DNA from 2 places in the Tissierella sp. QWL-11 genome. Region 2 is predicted to be linked to the other one. Evidence: a T-box and tRNA genes for the amino acid it is inferred to sense, from the RefSeq annotation. Region 2 holds a T-box; the other holds one or more tRNA genes.
What was found. The T-box of region 2 lies ahead of cysS (cysteine--tRNA ligase). A T-box ahead of a tRNA ligase gene usually reads a tRNA of that ligase, here a tRNA-Cys.

Region 1 (3,405 bases), 320 kb from region 2:
AATTGGAGGAATGTATAAAATGAAAACAGGTACAGTTAAATGGTTTAATGCTACAAAAGGATTTGGATTTATCTCAACTGAAGAAGGAGACGATGTATTCGTACACTTTTCAGCTATCCAAACAGATGGATTTAAAACTTTAGATGAGGGAGATCAAGTAGAGTTTGAAGTAGTAGAAGGAGAAAAAGGTCCTCAAGCTACTAATGTTACAAAATTATAATAATATCTTTAGATATATAATTTTATTGTAATTTAAAGCCCCGTATGGGGCTTTTCTAATTATGGAGGTAGATTATGAAAGATTATCTAATAAAAGCTATAGATAAAACTGGATCAATTAGAATAATACTAGCATCTACTACAAATTTAGTAGAGGATGCAAGAAATATCCATAGCACATCGCCTACAGCCTCAGCAGCTTTGGGAAGAAGCTTAACTGCAGGAGTGATTATGGGAAGTATGATGAAAAATGAAAAGGATGTAATGACCTTAAAAATCTCTGGAGATGGGCCAGGAGGAACCATATTTGTTGTTGCTAAAAATAATGGTAAAGTAAAAGGTGAAATGACAAATCCTGCTGCTGATGTTCCTAGTAGATTAGATGGAAAATTAGATGTAGGGACTTTAGTAGGTAAAAATGGTAATATAACAGTTATCATGGACTTAGGTCTTAAAGAGCCATATGTAGGCAGTTCAAATTTGATTACAGGTGAAATAGCAGAAGATCTTGCAAATTATTATTATCAATCAGAACAAACCCCATCTGTTGTTAGTCTAGGAGTTTTAGTTGATAGGGATATTTCTATAAAGGCATCAGGTGGATATATAATTCAATTGCTTCCAGGTGTATCTGAAGAAGATATAGAAAAAATAGAGAATAGCTTAAAGGATATAAAACCTATATCAACAATGATAGATTCAGGATATACATTAGAACAAATTATGGATGAGGTTTTAAAAGATTTTGAAATGAAGGTCTTAGATAAAATTGATATTTCATATGAATGTGATTGTGATAGAGATAGGATACAAAGGGTACTAAAGAGTTTAGGTAAAGAAGAAATTAAAAATATAATAGAAGAAGACGAGAAGGCAGAGTTAGTTTGTCATTTTTGTAATACGAAGTATCAGTTTAGCAAAGAACAATTACAAGCTTTGCTTGATGAATAAGATGGAAAAAATAGCACAAGAGAAATAATATGATTTGTTAAAATTATATTATTTCCGAGCTAAATTTAACAGTTTGAAATTTTTGGGAAGTTTAATAAAATTTATTGTTGACAATTAAGGTTATTTAAGGTATACTAGTCATTGTGATTAAGCACAGATAACTTTCACATTAGCCCAGATAGCTCAGTCGGTATAAGTAGGGATCCAAAATCGTGAATTTCGATTTTGTGAGCATCACTTAGTCCGCATAGTAAAGCTAAACAAGGGAAATAGATTGACTTACTGTAAGTAGAAATTACTTATTAAGCCCAGATAGCTCAGTCGGTAGAGCAGTAGACTGAAAATCTACGTGTCGCTGGTTCGATTCCGGCTCTGGGCACCAAAGTAATTGTGAATATGCGGAAGTGGCTCAGTGGTAGAGCATCGCCTTGCCAAGGCGAGGGTCGCGAGTTCGAATCTCGTCTTCCGCTCCATTAAAGTATTTTGCATTTTAAGATAGATGTACTCTTCGAGTGCTCCATATATGGCGGCATGGCCAAGTGGTAAGGCAGAGGCCTGCAAAGCCTTTATCCCCAGTTCAAATCTGGGTGCCGCCTCCAAATTCAACCTTCTAAATTAATTTAGAAGGTTTTTTCATGTAAGGAGATAAATATGTTTAATAATCCGTTTATACCTATTAAAAAGGCAAACATAGCAATTGTAGCGGGAAATGCAGATATAGATATAATAAATAAATTAGAAAATAAAAATATAAAAGTTATAAAAACAATTAAATGTGAAGATGTAGATGAATCTATAGCTTATCACCCAGATATAGTTATGCATCCTATCAACTACAACACTCTTATAATTGCACCAAATGTATTTTATTATTATAAAGATAAATTAAAGGGTTTGAATATAAATTTAATAAAGGGAGAAAGGAAATTAATTTGTAAATATCCTGGAGATATTGCATATAATGTAGGAAGAATATATAGAAATGCAATTCATAATTTTAGATATACAGATGAATTGTTGAAGTTTTATCTTCTTAAAGAAGGTTTAAATTTCATAGATGTAAAACAGGGTTATTCTAAATGTTCTATGTCTATAGTAGATGAAAGAAGTATTATAACTTCTGATAGACCTATATATTTAAAATTAAAAAATTTAGGCTTTGATGTATTAAATATAAAGCCAGGATTTATAGATTTAAAAGGCCAAAATTATGGATTTATAGGAGGATGTACAGGTAATATTTCTAAAGATTTACTTGTTTTTTCTGGAGTTTTAACAGAACATCCAGAAAAGGAAAAGATAGAAATGTTTATACGCTCTAAAAATAGAAATATAGAATATTTATCTAAAAAAAAGATAACAGATATTGGAACTATAATTAGTCTTTATTGTAATTAAAGTAAACTTTTATATAGTATATGCCATTTTAAAGAGCACATACTATTAAAAGAGGAGTGAAAATATGGATGCTATTAAGATTTATAGTAGTATACCTTTTGAAGAAATAGATTGTATGATTAAAAAGATACCAATGAAAAAAAATATAAATGTGGAATATAAAGATTATGAGGATAGATCTATTTATTCCTTTTTTTTGAAAAAACATAAACATACAGAAGAAATAGCATTTTTCAATATTTTGGCAGACTTTGTATATGAGATAATGATAAAATTTCATGCTATAGATCTAGTAGAAAATCATGTATATAAACTCTTGAGAGATATAGGAAATATAGAAAAGAAAGAAATAATACAAGAAGTATATACATTATTAATAGAAGATCGACATTTCATAAGTGAAAAAGAAGAAATAAAAGAAGAAATATTAGATTTTTTATTTCAAAATGATACTTTGATAGTAGATGGATATATAAGGTTTAGAAATAAAAATCTTTATAATTTAATAGAAAAGTCAATTAAAAGAGTCATTGGAGATATGCAGCTTGAAATTGAATACTCTGAGTTTATAGATATATTAAAGCATTTCTTAGCAAATCAGCCTCCTAGGATTGATACAGTAAATTTAATAGTTGAAAAAGATAAATTTCAATTATTAGACAAAGATAATAAAGTTGTAAAAAGAGATTCTATTAGTGAAATTTTAGAAGAAATTTATTATGATGATTTAACACAGGGAGATATACTTATTACTACATTAATAAATTTAGCTCCTGATAATATAATTTTACACAATAAAGGATGTACAGATGATAAATTACTATTAGTAATAGAGAA
Region 2 (3,405 bases):
CAAACTAGATTTGTAGAAGGAGCTATTGAAAATTTAATTGACAGTTTGCATTGGTCAGGAATAGAATATGATGAAGGTGTGTTTGTCAAGGATCACCAGATAGTTCAAAAAGGAGAATATGGACCATATATTCAAAGTGAAAGACTAGATATCTATAGAAAGTATGTAGATGAATTGATAGAAAAGGGGCATGCCTATTATTGCTTTTGTTCTAAAGAAAGACTTGACAATTTAAGAGAAGAACAAAAGATAAAGGGTTTAGTTCCAAAATATGATGGACTATGCAAAAGCGTTTCCTTAGAAGAGGCTAAAAAGAGAATTGAAAATGGTGAAGATTATGTAGTAAGATTGAAACTTCCTCACAATAAAGATATAAAGTTTCACGATCTTGTAAGGGGAGATATAAGTATAAATACATCTGATATAGATGACCAAGTTCTTTTGAAATCAGATGGATTTCCTACCTATCATCTAGCAGTTGTAATTGATGATCACTTGATGAAGATTACACATATAGTTAGAGGGGAAGAATGGCTATCATCTACTCCAAAACATGTATATATGTATGAGGTATTTGGATGGGAAAAACCTATATATGTTCATCTTCCAACTGTGTTAAATAAAGATAGAAAAAAACTAAGTAAGAGACAAGGGGATGTTTCTGTAGATGATTTTAAAAACAAGGGATATCTTCCTGAAGGTTTAGTTAATTACCTTGCTTTAGTAGGTTGGAGTCCAGAAGATAATGAAGAAATATTGACTTTAGAAGATATGATAGAGAAATTTTCCTTTGAAAGAGTATCAAATACAGGAGGAATTTTTGATAAAGACAAACTAGACTGGGTAAATGGACATTATATTAGATCTAGTTCTTTAGAGAGAATTACAGATTTATCTATACCTTATTTAATAGAGGCGAACCTTATAGATGAGGAGTTCTCTAAAGAAAATAGACAATGGTTAGAGATTTTAGTAGATTCAGTTAGAGAGGGATTATCATATATCTCAGAAATAACAGAGCATGTAGAGTTTATGTTTGAAAACCAAGTTAAAGTAGAAGATGAAAAGGCTTTAGAGATGTTAAAAGTTGAGACTACTCCAAGTCTTCTAGAGGCAATAAAAGAAGAACTTGGAAGTATCGATGAAATAGATGAAGAATATGCAAATAAATTTATGAAAACTATTCAAAAGAAGACAGGAATTAAGGGGAAAAATCTTTTTATGCCTACTAGGGTTGCTCTTACTGGTAGTTTACATGGACCAGAATTTGCTAAAATCATATATCTATTAGGAAAAGAAAATATATTAAATAGAATAGATTATATAGAAGAGAAATACTTGTAGGGATAATAGTTGTAATTATGTCACTTATCCTGTAGAATAGAACTATATAAAAGTTTTGATAAGGAGAGTAAGTTTTATAATCTTTTAGAGAGGGACTCCCACCGGCTGAAAAGAGTCCTAAGTAATTATAAAGCCCAAGTGCACCTTTGAACTATTGTCTGAATTATTAGGACATATCGGCTAGCATCGTTATTTGCTAATAAGTGGACTTTGAGTCTATTAGAGTGGAACCGCGGTTTTAATCGTCTCTATATTTATATAGAGACGATTTTTTAATATAAAAAATTAAGGAGGGTATAAGTATGAAACTATACAACAGTTTGACTAGGAAAAAAGAAGAATTTAAACCTGTTAGAGAAGGTCAGGTGAGTATGTATAATTGTGGACCTACAGTATATAATCACATTCATGTAGGAAATGCTAGGCCTTTAGTTGTATTTGATACACTGAGAAGGTTTTTTATCTATAAGGGTTATGATGTGAAATTTGTAGTAAACTTTACTGACATAGATGACAAAATAATTAATAGGGCAAATGAAGAGGATACTACTGCAAAGGCAATAGCTGAGGAATATATAGATGCTTTTAAGGAAGTAGCTACAGAACTTAATTTTTATGGATATAAGACTATACATCCAAGGGCTACAGAGTATATATCAAAGATGATTGAATTTATTCAAGGTCTAATAGATAAAAATGCAGCTTATGAAGTAGATGGTAATGTATATTTTAATATAGAAAAGGCAAAGGATTACGGGAAACTTTCTAAAAAAAATATAGATGAATTAAGAAGTGGAGCAAGAATAGAGATAAATGAAGAAAAAGAAAATCCTATGGATTTTGCTTTATGGAAAAAGGCTAAGGAAAATGAACCTTCGTGGGCAAGTCCTTGGGGAGAAGGTAGACCGGGATGGCATATAGAATGTTCAGTCATGGCAAAATCTATTCTTGGAGAGACAATAGATATTCATTCGGGAGGAGAAGATTTACAGTTTCCTCATCATGAAAATGAGATAGCTCAATCAGAAACTCTAACAGAAAAACCATTTGCAAATTACTGGTTGCATAATGGGATGATAACTGTAGATAATAAAAAAATGTCAAAATCTGAAGGGAATTTCTTTACCATAAAAGATGTAAAAGAAGAGTATGATTTAGAAGTTTTGAGATTTTTCCTTTTGTCTTCTCATTATAGATCTCCAATAAACTTTAGTAGAGAAGTTATGAATCATATTGAAAATGGACTTGAAAGAATATATAATGGTAAAAAGAATTTAGAATATCTATTAGAGATATCAAAAGAATCTCCATTGAATAAACAGGATGAAGAAATATTAAATGATATAGAAAAATTCAAAGAACATTTTATAAAGGCTATGGAAGATGATCTAAATACAGCAGATGCAGTTTCATCAATATTTGAACTAATAAAATACTCTAATTCAAATTTAAACAAAGATACAAATAAAACTCTAATAGAAAAAGCATATAGTATATTGCTTGAGCTTACAGATGTCCTAGGTATTTTGAAGAGAAAAGAAGAAATATTAGAAGATGAAATAAAGCAATTAATAGCAGATAGAACTCAAGCTAGAAAGGATAAAGATTTTCAGCTTGCAGATAAAATAAGAGATGAATTAAAGGAAAAAGGTATAGTGTTAGAGGATACCTCAGATGGAGTAAAGTGGAAAAGAGTGTGATTATGGAAGAAAGAAATATTTTTAGAGAAATAAACAGCAATTTAAATGAAGAGGATATACTTATGTTATCTCCTCTTCAACTTGCATATATAGGGGATGCAGTATATGAGCTTTTAGTTAGAACATATTTGCTTAGTAGGGATATTTCTGTAAACAAGCTTCATAAGCTAGCGACTAAATATGTAAGAGCTAAAGCTCAATCAGATATAATAAATTCTATTAAAGATATCCTTACAGAAAAGGAAAGAAATATAGTTAAAAAAGGTAGAAATGCTAAATCTCATACTAGCTCTAAAAATGCAGATCTCATAGATTATAAATATGCAACAGGCTTTGAAGCTTTAATAGGATTTTTATATCT

Region 1: it encodes a tRNA-Cys, which carries the amino acid that the T-box ahead of cysS (cysteine--tRNA ligase) is inferred to sense. The anticodon was not compared.

What each region holds. Positions count from the first base shown of each region.
Region 1 covers NZ_CM178750.1:1,941,814-1,945,218, reverse strand. Annotated here, with positions in the region: gene AC4PG3_RS09560 (cold-shock protein) at 20-220, shown strand; gene hslO (Hsp33 family molecular chaperone HslO) at 295-1,170, shown strand; tRNA gene AC4PG3_RS09550 (tRNA-Phe) at 1,477-1,552, shown strand; tRNA gene AC4PG3_RS09545 (tRNA-Gly) at 1,569-1,643, shown strand; tRNA gene AC4PG3_RS09540 (tRNA-Cys) at 1,696-1,769, shown strand; gene AC4PG3_RS09535 (DUF6873 family GME fold protein) at 1,822-2,568, shown strand; gene ytxC (sporulation protein YtxC) at 2,633-3,405, shown strand, end outside.
Region 2 covers NZ_CM178750.1:2,261,707-2,265,111, reverse strand. Annotated here, with positions in the region: gene gltX (glutamate--tRNA ligase) at 1-1,344, shown strand, start outside; T-box leader at 1,391-1,597, shown strand; gene cysS (cysteine--tRNA ligase) at 1,647-3,044, shown strand; gene AC4PG3_RS11310 (Mini-ribonuclease 3) at 3,047-3,405, shown strand, end outside.